2 regions of the Fusobacterium mortiferum ATCC 9817 genome follow, and region 2 is predicted to be linked to the other one. Evidence: riboswitches for the same ligand, from Rfam matches in the RefSeq annotation. Region 2 holds a riboswitch; the other holds the start of a gene.
What was found. Region 2 has a riboswitch for S-adenosylmethionine ahead of FMAG_RS12205 (O-acetylhomoserine aminocarboxypropyltransferase/cysteine synthase family protein). Riboswitches for the same ligand answer to the same signal wherever they lie in the genome.

Region 1: it holds a riboswitch for S-adenosylmethionine, as region 2 does, so the genes downstream of both, metK (methionine adenosyltransferase) here and FMAG_RS12205 (O-acetylhomoserine aminocarboxypropyltransferase/cysteine synthase family protein) in region 2, are expected to answer to the same signal.

What each region holds. Positions count from the first base shown of each region.
Region 1 is NZ_GL987994.1:120,713-130,609, reverse strand. It holds gene glmS (methylaspartate mutase subunit S) at 1-281, shown strand, start outside; gene glmL (methylaspartate mutase accessory protein GlmL) at 315-1,721, shown strand; gene FMAG_RS10290 (methylaspartate mutase subunit E) at 1,759-3,216, shown strand; gene FMAG_RS10285 (methylaspartate ammonia-lyase) at 3,356-4,603, shown strand; gene citD (citrate lyase acyl carrier protein) at 4,687-4,947, shown strand; gene FMAG_RS10275 (HpcH/HpaI aldolase/citrate lyase family protein) at 4,978-5,850, shown strand; gene citF (citrate lyase subunit alpha) at 5,874-7,415, shown strand; gene FMAG_RS10265 (acetate uptake transporter) at 7,529-8,200, shown strand; SAM riboswitch class I at 8,253-8,341, shown strand; gene metK (methionine adenosyltransferase) at 8,436-9,590, shown strand.
Region 2 is NZ_GL987994.1:548,658-558,554, reverse strand. It holds gene FMAG_RS12230 (response regulator transcription factor) at 1-616, opposite strand, end outside; gene FMAG_RS12225 (sensor histidine kinase) at 588-2,318, opposite strand; gene FMAG_RS12220 (ABC transporter permease) at 2,375-4,030, opposite strand; gene FMAG_RS12215 (ABC transporter ATP-binding protein) at 4,020-5,150, opposite strand; gene FMAG_RS12210 (ABC transporter substrate-binding protein) at 5,233-6,249, opposite strand; gene FMAG_RS12205 (O-acetylhomoserine aminocarboxypropyltransferase/cysteine synthase family protein) at 6,423-7,703, opposite strand; SAM riboswitch class I at 7,780-7,866, opposite strand; gene FMAG_RS12200 (Cof-type HAD-IIB family hydrolase) at 7,962-8,765, opposite strand; gene FMAG_RS12195 (ketose-bisphosphate aldolase) at 8,819-9,778, opposite strand; gene FMAG_RS12190 (carbohydrate kinase family protein) at 9,782-9,897, opposite strand, start outside.

The sequences.
Region 1 (9,897 bases), 430 kb from region 2:
ATTTTATTAATGCTGCTGTTGAAACAAATGCTGATGCAATAATAGTTTCTTCTCTTTATGGACATGGAGAATTAGATTGCCAAGGTATGAGAGATAAATGCAAAGAAGCTGGACTAAATAACATTCTTCTTTATGTAGGTGGAAATATAGTTGTTGGAAAACAAGTATGGGAAGATGTAGAAAAAAGATTTAAAGCTATGGGATTTGATAGAGTTTATAAACCAGGAACTCCTATTGAAGATACAACAGAAGACTTGAAAAAAGATTTAGGAATTGCATAATTTAATTTAAAATAAATAGAGAGAGTGGTAATTATGAAAGCTTATTTAGCAATAGATTTTGGAAGTACATATACTAAATTGACAGCTATTGACTTAGATAATGAAGTTATTTTAGCTACTGCTAAAGATATCACCACTGTTGAAGATGATATAATGATAGGTTTTAACAAAGCTTTCAACAAATTAAAAATCGAAATTAATAAAAAAATTAATTTTGATGAAATTAATTTCGTTAATAAAACCGCTTGTTCATCAGCAGCTGGTGGATTAAAAATGGTCGCTATAGGATTGGTCCCAGAGCTTACAGCTGAAGCTGCTAAAAAAGCTGCTTTAGGAGCAGGAGCAAGAGTTATTAAAACTTATGCTTATGAGCTTAATAGTAGAGAATTAGAAGAAATAAAAAATACAGCTTTAGATATTATTTTATTGGCTGGTGGAACAGATGGTGGAAATAAAGAGTGTATTATTCACAACGCTAAAATGCTAGCTGAATTTAAAGTTAAGATTCCTGTTGTTGTAGCTGGAAATAAAGCTGCTACTGATGAAATAGAAAATATTTTAAAAGAAGCTGAAATAGATTGTTATATTACTGAAAATGTTATGCCTTTTATAAATAAATTAAATGTTGAACCCTCTAGAGAAGAAATTAGAAAAGTTTTTATGAATAAAATAGTAGAAGCAAAAGGTATGAAAAAAGCTGAAGAGTTTATAAAAGGAATTTTAATGCCTACACCAGCAGCAGTTTTAAAAGCTTCTGAAATTTTAGCAACTGGAACTGATGAAGAGGAAGGATTAGGAGATCTAATAGTTGTAGATATTGGAGGGGCTACTACTGACATACATTCTATAGCTAAAGGTGAGCCTACTAAACCATCAATTATGATTAAAGGACTTGAAGAACCATATGCTAAAAGAACTGTTGAAGGAGACTTAGGAATGAGATATTCTGCAATTGCTCTTTTAGAAGCTTCAGGAACTAGAAAAATTAGAAATTATTTACATGATTCTCTAAAACAAATTGATGTAAAAGCTCAATGTCAATTTAGACATGATAATATTAAAATGGTCCCTCAAAGTGAAGAGGAAATAAGATTTGATGAAGCTATGGCAAAAGCTGCTACTGAATTAGCTATGACTAGACATTGTGGTGTTCTAGAGTGTGTATATACTCCTATGGGAACTATGTTTAATCAAAGCGGAAAAGATTTAACTGAAACTCCATATGTTATTGGTACTGGTGGAGTTATTATTCACAGTTTAAATCCTAAAGATATTTTAAAAGCTGGAAATTTCAATGAGGAAGATCCTATCCATTTGAAACCAATAGCTCCAAAATTTTTAGTTGATAAAACTTACATACTATCTTCAATGGGACTTTTAGCTCAAGAATATCCAAATACCGCTATAAGAATAATGAAAAAATATTTAGTAGAAGCTTAACACTATTTTAAGGAATAATTAAGGAGGATTAATATATATGAAACTTAAATTTAAAAAATGGACCGAAGAAGAATTCTTCCAAGTGAGAGAAGAAGTTTTAAAAGGATGGCCTACTGGTAAAGATGTAGACCTTGAAGAAGCTGTTAAATACCATAAATCATTACCTGCATCTAAAAACTTTTCTAAAAAATTGTTAGATGCTAAAAAAGCTGGAATAACTTTAGCACAACCTAGAGCAGGAGTTGCTCTAATTGATGAGCATATTGAGCTTTTAAACTTCTTAGATACTGAAGGAGGAGCTGATTTATTACCAAGTACTATCGACTCTTACACTAGACAAAATAAATACGAAAATTGTGAAAAAGGAATAGAGGAATCTAAAAAAGCTGGAAGATCTCTTCTTAACGGATTTCCTGGTGTAAACCATGGAGTTACAGGATGTAGAAGAGTTGTAGAAGCTACTAATTTACCTTTACAATTAAGACATGGAACTCCAGATGCTAGATTACTTTCTGAAATAATGTTAGCTGCTGGATTTACTTCTGATGAAGGTGGAGGAATCAGCTATAATGTTCCTTATGCTAAATCAGTTTCACTAGAAAAAACTCTCATTGACTGGCAATATGTAGACAGATTAGTAGGATGGTATGAAGAGCATGGAGTATCTATCAACAGAGAACCATTTGGTCCATTAACAGGAACATTAGTACCTCCTTCAATGTCAAACGCTGTTGGAATTCTTGAAGGATTAATGGCTGCTGAACAAGGAGTTAAAAATATAACTTTAGGATATGGACAATGTGGAAACTTAATTCAAGACGTAGCTGCTATAAGAGCTCTTGAATCACAAGCTGAAGAGTATTTTAAAGAGTTTGGTTATAATGATATTCAATTAACTACTGTATTCCATCAATGGATGGGAGGATTCCCAGAAGATGAAGCTAAAGCATTTGGAGTAATATCTAATGGTGCTTCTGCTGCTGCATTAGCTGGTGCTACAAAAGTTATAGTTAAAACTCCTCACGAAGCTATTGGAGTACCTACAAAAGAGGCAAATGCTGCTGGTATAAGAGCTACAAAAATGGTTCTTAACTTGCTTAGAGGACAAAAACTTTCTACTTCTCCAGAATTAGAAAAAGAGATAGAAATAATTAAAGCTGAAACTAAGTGTATTTTAGATAAAGTCTATGAATTAGGAAATGGAGATTGGGCTATTGGTATAGTTAAAGCATTTGAGCAAGGTGTTCTTGATGTTCCATTCGCTCCTTCAATTTATAACGCTGGTAAAATGATGCCTGCTAGAGATAATGTAGGAAAAGTTAGATACTTAGCTTTAGGAAATGTTCCATTAAGTAAAGAATTAGCTGATTACAATATGGCTCAATTAGAAGAAAGAGGAAAATTCGAAGGAAGACCTGTTACTTTCCAAATGACAGTAGATGATATTTTTGCCGTTGGAAAAGGAACTTTAATAGGAAGACCTGAGAAAAAATAGTTTTCATATATTAAATAAATAGTTATTATTTCAATAAAATAACTTTTATATAATTATTGAAATTTTGAAATTTTTGAGTTAAATTTAGTATTATAAATACAAAATAAAACATTTTAAAAAAATTTAGGAGGAATATATTATGAAAATTATAGATGTAGTTTGCTCAGCTGGAAAAACAGGATTTTACTTTGATGACCAAAGAGCTATCAAAGCTGGAGCTGGACATGATGGGATGTTCTACTTAGGAGAAACTGTTACTCCTGGATTTGAAACTATTAGACAATCTGGAGAATCTATATCTGTTCAATTAATACTTGAAGATGGACAAGTTGCTTTTGGAGATTGTGCTGCAGTTCAATACTCTGGTGCAGGTGGAAGAGATCCTCTATTCCTAGCTAAAGATTTTATACCAGTTATCGAAAAAGAGATTGCACCAAAATTAATTGGAAGAGATTTAAATAACTTTAAAACTCTAGCTGAAGAGTTTGATTCTATGCAAGTTGAAGGAAAAAGATTACATACAGCTATCAGATATGGAATCACTCAAGCTTTACTAGATGCAGTTGCTAAAGCTAGAAAAGTAACTATGGCTGAAGTTATTCAAGCAGACTACAACACTGGATTAGAAATCACAAAAAGACCTATATTCACTCAATCTGGTGACGATAGATATATGAATGCTGATAAAATGATAATCAAAGGTGCAGACGTTCTTCCTCATGCTTTAATTAATAACGTTAAAGAAAAATTAGGAGAACATGGAGAAATCTTACTTGACTATGTAAAATGGTTGAGAGATAGAATCTTAGCTAAGAGAGTTAACCCAGAGTACTATCCGATATTCCACATAGATGTATATGGAACTATTGGTGCTGCATTTAACTGTGACACTGTAAAAATGGCTGATTATATAGCTACATTAGTAGAAGCTGCTAAACCATTTAAATTAAGAATTGAAGGTCCTATGGATGTAGAGGATAGAGATAAACAAATCGAAGCTCTTGCAGCTTTAACTGCTGAGGTAGATAGAAGAGGAATTGAAGTTGAGTTAGTTGCTGATGAGTGGTGTAATACTTTAGAAGATATTAAATTATTTGCTGATAAAAAAGCTGGACACGTAGTTCAAATAAAAACTCCTGACTTAGGAGGAGTTAACAACATAGCTGACGCAATTCTTTATTGTAACAAAGTAGGAATTGGATCTTACTGTGGAGGAACTTGTAACGAAACTAACAGATCTGCTGAAGTTACAACTAACATAGGAATGGCTTGTGGGGCTCTTCAAGTTCTCGCTAAACCAGGAATGGGTGTTGACGAAGGATTTATGATTGTATTTAATGAAATGGCAAGAGTAGAAGCTTTAGTAAACAGAAGAAAAAACAAATAGTTTTCTTTTAAAAATATAATAAACTTAAGAAAAAGGTAGTTATATGACTACCTTTTTCCTTTAATTATAATGAGGTGAATTAAATGACATTAAAAAAAGCTGCTAAATGCGGAACTTTAGAATCTAATGACATATTTTTAATGCTTACTCCTTCTGAAGATGGAATAGAAATTGAGTTAGAAAGTACTGTTGAAAAACAATTTGGAGAACATATCAAAGAAGTTATAAAAGCTAAACTTTTAGAATTAGAAATTGATAGTGTTCTTGTACAGGCACAAGATAAAGGAGCTCTTGACTATACTATAAGAGCTAGAATTGAAGCTGCTGTAGCTAGAGGACTATAATCTTATAACTTTAATGAGAGGTGTATTATTGTGAAATTAAGAAGAACTATGCTATTTATGCCTGGAAATAATCCAGGTATGTTACAAACAGCACCTGTATTTGGTTCAGATGCTGTTATATTTGACTTAGAAGATGCTGTTGCTTTAACAGAAAAAGATGCAGCTAGAATTTTAGTAAGTGAAGCTTTAAAAACTATGAAATATGATACAGTAGAAGTAGTAGTTAGAGTAAATCCTTTGTCTACTCCATTTGCTGATAAAGATATTGACATTATAGCTAGGCTTAAACCTGACGCTATTCTACTTCCAAAAGCTTGTCCAGAAGATATAACTGAACTTGATAGAAGATTAAATAAAATAGAAGAAGAAGAAGGATTTGAACATGGAAGTATAAAAATCCATCCACTAGTTGAAACTACTTATGGAGTTGAAAAAGTATATGAAACTATAAAAGCTAGTCCTAGAGTAATTTCTGTTCTACTTGGTGGAGAAGATCTTGCAGTGGATTTAGGAGTTAAAAGAACTAAAAACTCTGATGAATTATTATATTCTAGAACTAAAATTATAAATGCTTGTAAGGCTTGCAAAGTTGATGCTATAGATACTCCATTTACAGACACAAACGATTATGAAGGACTTATGGCTGATACATTAAAAGCTAAGATGCTTGGATTTACAGGAAAATTAAGTATTAATCCTAGACAAATAGATACTATCCACAAAGGATATGCACCTTCTGAGGCTGAAATTACTCATGCTCAAAGAGTTATGGCTGCAAAAGAAGAAGCTGCTAAACAAGGACTTGGAGTTTTCTCATTAGATGGTAAAATGGTTGACCTTCCTATTATCAACAGAGCTATTCATACTTTAGATATGGCTAAATTAATGGGACTTATTGATTAATTATTGAGGTGAGGTGTTTTTAAATGAAAAATATTTTAGGAAGAGAGGTTCCTGATTTTATAGAAGGATATGGAAAAGTAACTCATTACAATGGGTATCTTGCTAATACAACAGGAGTGGTTAAGAAAAATTGTAATTTTAAAACTATAACCCCTGAAGATAATAAATTATATACTGATTTATCAATATTGATGGATAAGCTTCCACTTAAAGATGGTATGACTGTTTCTTTTCATCACCACTTAAGAAATGGAGACTATGTTTTAAATTTAATAATGGCTGAAATTGCTAAAAGAGGATATAAAGATATCACATTAGTTGCAAGTTCTATTTTCCCTTGTCATAAACCTGTAGTAGAATATATGGAAAAAGGAATAGTTACTCAAATATATGCTGGATATATGTCTGGACCTGTAGCTCAAGCTATATCTGAAGGTAAATTACAAAAACCTGCAGTTATGCACACTCATGGTGGAAGAGCTAGAATAATGGAAACAGGAGAAGTTGAAGTAGATATTGCTTTTGTTGCAGCTCCAACTTCTGATGAATATGGAAATATTAATGGAGTAGATGGAAAATCAGCTTGTGGAGCTTTAGGATATGCTCATTCTGATGTAGAAAATGCTAAATTAGTAGTAGCTATTACTGATAATTTAGTTCCATTTCCAAATCCTACTATAGAAATCAATCAAACTTTAATTGACTATGTTTTAGTAATAGATGCTATTGGAGATCCTAAAGGAATAGTTTCTGGAACTACTCAAATAACTAAAAATCCTATTGGTTTAAAAGTTGCAGACTTAACTGCTAAATTTATAGAGCAATCTGGATATTTAAAAGATGGTATGAGTTTTCAAACAGGAGCTGGAGGAATATCTCTTGCAGTTGCTGCTGAAGTTAAAAACTTAATGAAATCTAAAAATATTGTAGGTAGTTTTGCTGCTGGAGGAATTACTGGATATATAGTTGATATGTATAAAGAGGGATTATTTAAAGCATTATTTGATGTTCAATGTTTTGATCTAAATGCTATTAAATCAGCTAAAGAAAATCCTAATCATATAAAAATGTCTGCTTCTATGTATGCTAATGCTAATAATAAAGGTTCTGTTGTAAATAAACTTGATATAGTTATTCTCGGTGCTACTGAAATGGATACTAATTTCAATGTAAATGTTACTACTGGTTCTGATGGTATTATCATGGGGGGATCTGGAGGACACAGTGATACAGCTGCTGGTTCTAAACTTTGTATTATTGTTTCTCAACTAGTTAATGCTAGAATATCTGTTGTAAAAGATAGAATTACTACTGTAACTACTCCAGGAGAAACAGTTGATGTACTTGTTACTGAAAGAGGTATCGCTATCAATCCATTAAGAAAAGATTTAATTGAAAAATTTAAAAACTCTAATTTACCAATTAAAACTATTGAAGAGTTAAAAGAAATAGCAGAATCAATGACTGGCAAAGAAAAGCCTATAGAATTTGAAGATAGAATTGTCGCTATTGTTCAATATAGAGATGGATCAGTTGTAGATGTAGTAAGACAAATCAAGAAATAATTTTTCATTATTTTTAATTTTTTTTCATTATTTTGTTGTTTTTGATTGACAAATTTTTTAAAAATAGTTAAAATACTCCTTGTGTTATAATTATATAAATTAAGGAGAAAAAAATGAGTCAAAATAATCATGTTAAAATTGAAGTAGCAGATCCTTCAGCACTTGGACTTTTAGGACTTGCTATTGTTACTTTCGTAGCTTCAGCTAATAAATTTGGAATTGTAAGTGGAGTATCACTTGTTATTCCTTGGGCAATATTTTTAGGAGCTTTTGTACAACTTATAGCCTGTTTAAACGATATAAAACATGGGAATGTATTTGGTACTACTGCCTTTGGTGGATATGCTTTCTTTTGGTTTGGAATGGCTATGGGTTGGATGATACAACTTGGAGTATTTGGTGAAACAATGAAAGCTGCTGCTGACCCAAAAGCTTTTGGATTCGTATTTTTAGGTTATTTAATTTTTACACTATATATGACAATAGGGTCTATTGAAACTAACAAGACATTACTTATTATTTTTATCTTAATAGATTTCTTATTTATAGGATTAGCACTTTCATCTTTTGGAATAGCTTATCATTACACTCATATGTTAGCTGCTATATCAGAATTATTAATTGCTCTTATGTCATTTTATGGTTCTGCTGCAAATGTATTGAATAAAACTTTTGGAAGAGAATTTTTACCACTTGGAAAACCATTAGGAATATTTAGAAATAGTGAAAGAAATAATATACAATTAGATAAATCTCCTATCTCAGTAGAGATATTTAATAAATAATTATTGACTTTTTTAGTATTTAATGATATAATATTTTGTAAATTTAAAATGTAGACCATCAAGAGAGATTGAGGGACTGGCCCTATGACATCTCAGCAACCTGCTTTTACAAGTGTGGTGCTAACTCCTGATAGATGGATGAGAAACTTGGACTTGACTTATGAGCCCTTCATCTATCTAGGTGAAGGGATTTTTTATTAATATTTTTGTTTAATTTTTAGGAGGAAAATAAAAAATGAAAAATTTAACTTATTTTACATCTGAATTCGTATCACCTGGACACCCTGATAAAGTATCTGACCAAATATCTGATGCTGTATTAGATGCTTGTCTTGCTGATGACCCTAGTTCAAGAGTAGCTTGTGAAGTTTTCTGTACTACTGGACAAGTTATTGTTGGTGGGGAGATTACTACTTCTACTTATATTGATATCCAAGATATAGTTAGAAAAAAGATAGATGAAATTGGATATAGAGAAGGAATGGGATTTGACTCTAACTGTGGTGTTTTAAACGCCATACATGCTCAATCACCTGATATCGCTATGGGAGTAGATGTTGGTGGAGCTGGAGACCAAGGAATAATGTTTGGTGGAGCTGTAAAAGAAACTCCAGAACTTATGCCACTTGCTTTAGTTTTAGCTAGAGAAATTCTTGTAAGATTAACTAAAATGACTAGAAGTAAAGAATTAGCATGGGCTAGACCTGATGCTAAGGCTCAAGTAACTTTAGCTTATGATGAAAATGGAAAGATTGACCACGTTGATACAATAGTACTATCTGTACAACACAATCCTGATGTAACTCAAGAGCAAATAAAAGCTGATGTTAAAGAGAAAGTAATAAGACCTGTACTTGAAGCATATAATTTAAATCCAGCTGATGTTAAAAAATATCATATCAATCCAACTGGAAGATTCGTTATAGGAGGACCACACGGAGATACAGGACTTACTGGAAGAAAAATCATAGTAGATACTTATGGTGGATACTTCAGACATGGTGGAGGAGCATTCTCAGGAAAAGACCCTTCAAAAGTTGACAGATCAGCAGCTTATGCAGCAAGATGGGTAGCTAAAAACATAGTAGCAGCAGATTTAGCAGATAAATGTGAAGTACAATTATCTTATGCAATAGGAGTAGTAGAACCTACATCAGTAAAAGTAGATACATTTGGAACAGGAAAAGTAAGTGAGATAGAGCTTGCTGAAGCTGTTAAAAAAGTATTTGATTTAACACCAAGAGGAATAGAAAAATCATTAGAATTAAGAAGTGGAAAATTCAAATATCAAGACTTAGCAGCATTTGGACATATTGGAAGAACTGACTTAGATATTCCTTGGGAAAAAACAAATAAAGTTGAAGAATTAAAAGCTATATTAAATAAATAGTAAAATTTGAAGAAGTTATGAGATTATATACTATAATTTTATAACTTCTTTTTTTATTTATTAAAATTAAAAATATTTTTTCAAAAAAATATTGACTTTTTTTTAAAAAAGGTGTATTCTTAACACATAGATTTAATTGTTATGGAGGCAGATTATGAAGTTTCACATTTTTGGTTTAACTGCACAATTTAATAATAACAATAATAATATGTCGAGGTTTGGACTTTAAGTAGTATATTTTCTGCTTGTGGTACAAATCTTTTTCGAGTTTAACTGATTTGTACCCGACCTTGTTTAATAAGCCATT
Region 2 (9,897 bases):
CTAAAAAAGTTTCCTCTAGTTCCTCTTTAAACTTTCTGCTGAGATAACCTGAACTCACTCCCAATTCATCTGCAATCTCAATAATACTTATCTTCTCATTATATCTATTTTGAATTTTTTGTAAAGCTTTATACACATATTTATTTTTAGTCTGAGCTTTCTCAAAACAGATATTTATATTAAAAAATTCCAATTCCTCTTTAGTTTTACTAACTTTCTCCAAAACCTCAAGATTTTTCTTATTTTCCAACTTTTGCTTTACCTTGTCTAATGCTTTATAGAGTAACTCCTCATCTAGTGGCTTTAAAAGATACTCCACTACACCAATATTTATCCCCTCTTTAGCATATTCAAACTCTCCATAACTAGTTAATAAAATTGATTCAAAAACTATATTTTCACTTTGACACCTTTTTATCATTTCCAATCCATTTAAATTAGGCATCTTTATATCTGTAATAACCAAATCTGGTTTAAGCTCTCTTATTTTTTCCAATCCATCTAATCCATTTATAGCTTCCCCCACTATATTACAATCTTTTTCTATCCAATCTATAGTATTTATTAGTCCCTTTCTAATAATCTCCTCATCTTCTACTATCAATACTCTTATCATCTTGCCTCCATTCCAATTTAAATGGAATCTCTATTCCTATATAAGTTCCCCTATTAGAGGAGCTCCTTATATTTAAGCCATACTCTTTCCCATATAACAACTCTATTCTTCTTTGAACATTATACATTCCAATATGCTCTTTTAAGCTTAAATTTCTTTTTAAAAGTTTCTCCTTTAAAAGTTTTAGCTCTTGCTTTTCTATTCCCTTACCATTATCAAAAATTCCTATCTGAATTCTCTCTCTCTTCTGCTTAATCTTAATTAATATTTTAAACTCTTTCTCTTGAATATATCCGTGTTTAATAGAGTTTTCAACTATTGGTTGAATAATTAGTTTAGGTGTTAAATATTCTAAAAATCTCTCCTCTACATCTATAGAATATGAAAACTTATCTCCAAATCTTATCTTCTGAATTTCTAAATAGTTTTTTATATAGAAAATCTCCCTCTCTATTTTTACTTCTGAACTTTTATTTTCTATACTAAATCTCAAGATTGATGCCATATTAATAATTATCTTATTAGCCATTTTTTTATCTAAATGAATAGTATACCTCAACATCTCCAATGTATTAAAAAGAAAGTGGGGATTAAATTGACTCTCTAGCTGTTTTATCTCTGTAACTATACTATGTGTTGCTTCCTCTTTATTTTTTTCTATCAATCTTTTTATATCTAAAAGCATCTGATTATAAGTATCACCTATTATCTCAAACTCATCATTAGATTTTATATTTATCTGAGTATCTAAATCTCCTGTTTCTATATTTTTTATTGCCTTTATTATCTCTTCAATTGTTTTAGTCTTTTTTAAAGCAATATTTTTAGCAACCTTCGACATAAAAATTACAAGAAAAATGAAAACAATAGTTATATAAATAAAACTCTCTATAAAATTATCTATAATATATTCAGTAGAAGATATACAATATACATCTATATTTGAATAAAAAACCTCTTGCTTAGAAATATAGTATTTTCTTCCCCTATATTTCAGATAATTTTTTTTCTCTCTAAACTCTTTCTTTAATTTATCTAAGGAATCTTTAAAATTGGCATTATTAGTTGAGATAACATTATTATACTTATCTGTTAAAACTACACCAAAATTTTCAGAATCTCCCATTATCTTTTCAAAATTTTTATCTAACATATGATAAACCAAATAACCTATAATCTCATTATTATTTTTTATAGGTTTCCCAACAGAAAAATTACTTACATTTCCCTCTCTAAAATATAGCTTTCCTACATAATTTATAGTCTTTTCATTATTAGATAACATTCTGTAAAAGAGTCCCCAAATATATCCGTTACTACTCCCTAGAAACTCTGCATTGGTCATTAAGATATTTATATTTTTATCATATAGTACAAATTTACCATCAATTTCAAGATTTAGAGGACTTTTGTATAGAAGCTCGTAAGCTTTTTCATTGATCTCATCATCAAGTATTACCTTTTTTAAAATCTCATCCTTGCTCAATCTATCAATTTCATTATATACCTTTGAAATTATTTCATCTGTTTGCTGAGATAAATTTTTTAAATTGTTATTATTATTATTTACCATTGCTCTATAACTTAGGTAATATATCATTCCATAACCTATAAGAGCAGTAAAAATAATAGGAATGAGTGAATAGAAAATTAAAATCTTTTTCATCTGCTCTTTAAAACTGACAAATTTCTTATTTCCCATTACAATCATTCCTTTTTATTTTTATTTTATCACTATTTTATTTAAATTTCTAGCAATTAAATATTTACATTTTTTCCACCAGTTACTTTAAAGAAAATTAGAAGAGATACAACTGTTGTTAAAGTCAAAATTGTAGATAGTGCTGCTGCTGTACCATAACTTGCTCTAATTACCTCAGTATATATAGATACTGACATTGTCCTAGTAAATCCTGTATATAAAATAACTGAAGAACTCAATTCATTTATTACTGTTATCCAACTTAGTATAGCTCCTGATAATACCCCTGGTAACATCATTATTGAAGTTACTTTAAAAAATGTTTTCACTGGAGAACAACCTAAACTAATTGAAGCCTCTTCCAAGCTTGGACTTATTTGATATAGTATTGCTGCTGCTGACCTCAATGTGTAAGGTAATCTTCTTATTACAAATGAGATTACTATTATAGCTGCTGTACCACTTAGTAATAGTGGCTTACTATTAAAAGCTAAAAGAAGAGTGATACCAATTACAGACCCTGGAATAATATATGGAAACATTGTCATTGTATCTATTATTCCTGTTAAAACATTTCTTTTTCTTGTAGAAATATAGGCTATAAACATTCCCAAGAAAATTATAATTACTATTGCTATTATTCCATATAGATAAGTATTAAATATAGCATTTCCCATTCTAGAAAAGACTTTCTCATAGCTTTCCAACGAAAACTCTGGAACAAACATCGAACCTTTTGTTTTTAAGAAAGAAGTATATACTACTGTAATTTGTGGAATTATTGATAAGAATACTACTAAATATATAAATATATGCATCAATACTCCCTTTACTCCTTTTAACTCCTTTGCTTGCATAGGTCTTAAAGAGCTCATAACAAAAGATTTCTTATTTACTATATATTTTTGTCCTAAAAATAACAAGATAGTTATAAATACTAAAACTGTTGCCATTGCTGCAGCAAAGTTAGCATTTCCACCCATTTCTCCTACAAACTCAGAATATATCAAAACTGGCATAACATTATACCCTTCTCCTATTAACATAGGAGTACCAAAGTCTGCCATAGCATTCATAAATACCAAAAGTCCTCCTGACATAAGAGTAGGTAAAATTAGAGGCATTATAATAGTGCAAACTTTCTTAATTGTTGTACAACCTAAGCTTTCTGCTGCTTCACTTAATGAAACATCTATTTTTTTTAGAGCTCCTGAAACATATAGATAGATAAATGGATATAGTTTTAATGTAAAAACTAATAGTATTCCTGTAAATCCATATATTGTAGGAAGATTTATCCCCAAAATATCTCTAAAAAACTCTGTAACAACTCCACTTCTTCCACATAGTAAAACCCAAGAGTAAGCTCCTATAAATGGAGGAGATAACATAGAGATAATAATCAATACTTCTACTAAACCTTTTAATTTCACTTTATAAGCAGACATAAAATAAGCCATAGGAACTCCAATAACAATAGCCAGTACTGTTACACAAGAAGTTACCTTAAAACTATTTAAAAGTCCTTGATAATAATACTTTCTCGAAAAAAATCTTACAAAGTTTGTTAAGCTCCACTCATTTGTTATAGGGTCTTTAAAACCACTAATGAATAAAGAGAATAATGGATATATTAAAAATAGTGTAAAAATAAGGGCTATTATTAAAGTTACACTTGTCCAAAAATCCCATTTAAACTTTCTATTTAACATACACCTCAACTCCTTTTATTAAACTCTTTTCTCCATCAGAAGTAAAGATATTTATTTTTTTAGAGTTTGGTTTTAAATATAATTTATCTCCTACACCATATATTTTTGTAGCCTGTCCTATATCTTGAGAAAATTCCAATGCTGGCATATTTTCTACTATATCATCTTTTAAAGCTTCTATCTCATATGTATTATACTTTCCTAAAAAAGTACTTGTCTTTATCTTCATTTCTAGCCCTTCTCCACTTTCATGCACTATTGAAAACTCCTCTGGACGAATTGCTACTATAACTTCTTGATTATCTTTCACTTCATCAACTAAATTTTCCATCTCAATTTCATAACCACTTTTAAATACAACAAATTTTTTACCCTCTCTTATTTTTAAATACCCTCTAAAAAGATTAGAATATCCTATAAATGTAGCTACAAACTGATTGTATGGTCTTGTATATATATCATGTGGAGTTCCTAGTTGTTGAATTACTCCTCTATTGATAACAGCTATCCTATCAGAAATAGCCAAAGCTTCCTCTTGGTCATGTGTTACATATACAGTTGTTATTCCAACTTTCTTTTGTACATCTCTTATAGCAGAACGCATCTCCAATCTCAACTTAGCATCTAAGTTTGAAAGAGGCTCATCCATAAGTAAAACACTTGGATGAATTACAATAGCTCTTGCTAGAGCAACCCTTTGTTGTTGTCCTCCTGATAATCTCTCTGGCAATCTCTCTTGATACTCTGAAATTTTTACAACATCTAATATTTTATCCACTTTTTCTTTAATCTCATCTTTATTAATTTTTCTTAATTTTAGTCCATATTCCACATTTTCTCTAACAGTCATATGTGGGAAGATAGCATAGCTTTGGAATACCATTCCTATATTTCTTTTATGTGCAGGGACATCATTTATACACTTATCATCAAAATATATTTTTCCTCCCTCTATACTATTAAATCCTGCTATCATTCTTAGTAGGGTAGTTTTACCACAACCAGATGGTCCTAACAGTGTAAAAAACTCTCCATTTTTTATATTTACTGTCATTCCTGGTATAATTGTATTATCTCCAAATTTTTTTATAACATTATCCACATTTATTGCTACACTCATCTTTACACCTCTCTCTATCTTAAATAAAAAGTGTCCATTTATTGCTATTTTTCAAGTTTATAAATGGACACTAGCTCAATACTTATTTTGTATAGATATCTTTAAATTTATCTAACCATACTGCTTTTTGAGATTTTACAACTTCAAGGTCATCTTCTATTACATTTATATCCTCTAATTTCTTCAATCCTTTTCCTGGCTCAACATCTTTTCTTATACTTCTTCTATTTAATTGAGCTGTAATCATACTTTGTGCCTCTTTACCAGTTAAGAAATCTACAAATAATTTTGCATTTTCTAAGTTTTTACAATTTTTTACTATATATACACCATCAGGTTTTACTATTACTCCCTCTTCCATATAAACTACTTCTACTGGAGCATCAGAGTTTACATATTTTACTGCTCCCTCTTCAAATGTCAATCCCACTGTATACTCTCCATCTGCAACTCCTTTATATACAGCTGAAGAACCAGAAAGTAAAGTATAGTTTAAATTATCCATTAATTTTTCTACATAAGACCAACCATTATCTGGATTTCCATTTCCCATTGCATATAGCATATTTACTAAATGTTCAAAAGATGATGAAGATTTAGCTGGATCAGAAAAAGCTATTTTTCCTTTTAAAGCTGGATTTAATAAATCTTGATATCCTTCTATTTTGATATCTCCTATAAGATTTTTATTTACCATAATTACACTTGGTACTGCTGTAAATCTTGTCATATTTCCTTCTACATTTTTATAACTATCATAGAAAGCTTCTTCATTTTTAGAAGTATATGGTAAGAAATAATCTTTTATTGGCTCTACTGTTGTTATAGTTCCTCCCCATAGTACATCAGCTAATGGATTATCCTTTTCTGATTCGATTCTCTTCATTAATTCTCCAGTTCCTGCTGCTATTACCTCTACTGATACTCCATATTTTACTTCAAACTCTTTTACCAATGGATCTATAAATTCTAATGGATGTGGACAATATACTGTCAATTTTTTTGTATTTTCAGTAGTTTCTACTTCCTTTTCTCCTCCACAACCTATTAAAAATATAGACATCATAATTCCAATTAATCCTAAAAATAATTTTTTCATTTTACTCCCTCCTTATTTTTTTTCTTAATAAGAGAATACCTTATACCTTCTTTTTTATCAATACTATTTTATGCTATTTTATACTTAAAACTTACCTTTTTATCTTTTTAAAAACAAAATAAAAAGGAACTAATGTAAACCCTTAAGTTACAATAGTTCCCTCTTCTATTTTATTATATATTTTCTAAGGCTCTAGCTATATCTTTCAATATATCCTCTACATTTTCTATTCCCACATTCAATCTAACTGCTTCAGGTAAAACACCAGCTTTTATTTGGTCCTCTTCTGATAGTTGTCTATGTGTTGTACTAGCTGGATGTAATACACAAGTACGAGAATCTCCCACGTGAATTACACTTCTTATCCAAGTAAGCTCCTTTATAAATCTCTCTGCTCCCTCTCTTCCACCTTTGACACCTAGTAATATAACTCCACTTCCCCCTTTAGGTAGATACTTTTTAGCATTTTCATATGAATAACTGCTCTCTAACTTAGGATAATTTACCCACTCTATCTTCTCATGATTTTCTAAAAATTTTGCAACTTTTAAAGCATTTTCACTATGTCTTTCCATTCTTAGATGTAGTGTTTCCAATCCTCTCAAGAAAAGAAAAGCATTAAAAGGATTTAGACAAGCTCCAAAATCTCTCAATAAAGTTACCCTAGCCCTTGTTATATATGCAGCTTTTCCAAAATCTTTCCAATAACTTAAGTTATGGTAAGCTGAATCTGGCTCTACAAGGTCTGGAAACTTTCCATTGTCCCAATTAAAATTTCCACCATCTACAATAACTCCACCCAATGCTGCCCCTTGCCCATCTATATATTTTGTAGCTGAATGAGTTACTATATTTACTCCATATTCAATAGGATTACATAGATATGGAGAAGCTAGAGTGTTATCTACTATAACAGGAACTCCCTTCTCTTTCCCTACTCTCACAAGCTTTTCAAAATCTATTACATTCATCTCTGGATTTCCCAAAGTTTCTCCAAAAAGCACCTTTGTATTCTCTTGAAAAGCTGTCTTTATCTCCTCTTCTGAAGCCTCTGGAGAAACAAAAGTAGCAGTTATTCCATACTTTTTCAAGGTAGATTTAAATAGATTAGCTGTTCCCCCATATATAGTTGCTAGAGATACTATATGGTCACCGCAACCACATATATTCAAAATAGCTGTTACATTGGCTGCTTGTCCTGAAGCTAGTGCCAAAGCTCCCACACCTTTTTCTAGCTGTGCTATCTTTTCTTCAAAGGCTGTAACTGTTGGATTTCCTATTCTTGAATACATATACCCATCTCTTTTTAAGTCAAATAGCTCTGCTAAAACCTCTGGAGAGTTGTAGTCATAAGTTGTAGTCTGATATATTGGATATACTCTTGGTTGCCCCTCAGTAAACTCTCCACTCCCTTGTACAAGTTGTGTTTCAATTTTAAATTCCTCTCTGCTCATAAAATCCCTCCTGTTTTGTTTATATAAAAAAAATCTCTATTACCATCAAGTAATAGAGATTGATATACTTTAATATCAGCCATCTGTCTGGAATTAGCACCACATCTTTTGATAGGTTGCTGAAACGTCATAGAGCCAGTCTCTCGGTTTCTCTTGATGGTTTTTTATTTTTTATTTCTTTGTTGAAAATGATTATATACCTTTACTTTTCTTTTGTCAATAATTTTTTCTATAAAAATTTTATACTTTTTAACTCTTCTATAAGTCAAAAAGATTTTCTAAAAATTTAGCTGCAGCATCTTCATCTGAACTTCCAATAACTTTACACTCTTTTAAAATCTCTTTTAATCTTTTATCCCCATTTCCCATTATTATTCCCATTCCAGAATTTTCTAACATTTCTTTATCATTTAAAGCAGCTCCAAAAGAGATTATTTCTTTAAAATCTATATTTTCGTATTTTAATAATGTTTTTAATGCTTCCCCTTTATTTGCTTTTTTACTCATTATTTCTAAACAAGTAGGTTGAGAAGTAGCAATATTTAAATACTTATCTAATTCTAAATTTTTCATTTTTTTCTCTAATTTTTCTATAACTTTTCTATTAGGATTTATAAAAAATATCTTTTCAGCTTCCACATTTTTAAATTTATCTAAATTGGATATTTGAGGAGAATATTTTGATTCTTTATGAAAATCAATATAATCTTGCACTATTCTATCAGTATACCAATCTTTTCCCTTATAAATACTTCTCGAAGTTCCCTCTTCAACCTCTAATTCTAATAGTGTTTTTATTAATTTTCTATCTATGCTTTCTCTCCCTATCTCATTCCAATTTTCACTATGAATAAATGAACCATTTCCTGAAATTAAATATTTTGCCACTCCAATTTGGTTAAAGAAATATTTGGCATCTTCATAGTGTCTACCTGTAGCTATTACAAACTTTATTCCTTTTTTTTCAAGTTTTCTTATTGTACTTACTGTATAGTCACTTATTCTATGCTGTGAGTTTAATAATGTCCCATCTAAGTCAGATACAACTATCTTATATCTCAATCATTTCCCCTCCCTTTATTAAAAAAGGTAACCTTTTGGCTACCTTTTAAACTTTAATTTGTTTTAAATATATTTCTTATTTTCTCACTATAGAATTTTTTCATTTCTTCTCTTGGATATTCTAAAATTTTCTTTAAATCCATCTCTTTTGGATTATTTTTAAGATTTTCTCTTAAGCAACTAGTAAATACTAATCTTCCATCAGTATCTACATTTATTTTTGTAACAATTGATTTTGAAGCTTTTTTCAATTCTTCATCTGGAATTCCAATAGCATCTTTTACTTCTCCACCAAATTCTTTAAATTTTTTTATATATTCTTGAGGTACAGATGAAGAACCATGTAATACTATTGGGTAAGAACCTATTTTTTCTTTAATCTCTTCTAAAATATCCAATCTTAGTTTAGGGTCTTCTCCTGGTTTAAATTTATGTGCTCCATGAGCAGTTCCTATTGCTATTGCTAAAGAATCTACTCCTGTTTTTTCTATAAATTCAATAGCTTCTTTAGGTCTAGTAAAATGAGAATCATCTGAACTATGTTCATCTTCTACTCCCGAAATAATTCCTATCTCTCCTTCAACAGAAGCATCATACTCTTTTGCCAATTTCACAACAGATTTTGTTATCTCCACATTTTTTTCAAACTCATATTTTGAAGCATCTATCATTACTGATGAAAAACCATAATCTAAACACTCTTTTATCATATCTACTTCTTTTCCATGGTCTAAATTAAGTGCAACTGATATTTTTGAACCTTTTGCTCTAATCTCCTCTATCGCTCCTTTTATCATTAGTGGTAAAAGTTCTTTTCCTATATATTTCCTTGCACTTGCAGATATTTGAAGTATTACATCACTATCTGTTTCTACACAAGCTTCTAAAATAGCTTGTAATTGTTCCATATTACAAAAGTTGAAAGCAGGTATTGAGTATCCACCTTCATTTGCTCTTTTAAACATTTCTCTAGTATTTTCTAATCCTAATTCTTTATAGCTATATTTTTTCATTTATTAACCCCTTTTTATTCTCTCTAATACCTCTTCTATTTCAGGAATAGAGTTTCTTCCACCTAATTTTTCTACCGACAATGAAGCACATGCAGAAGCAAATTCTATATTTTTTTCAA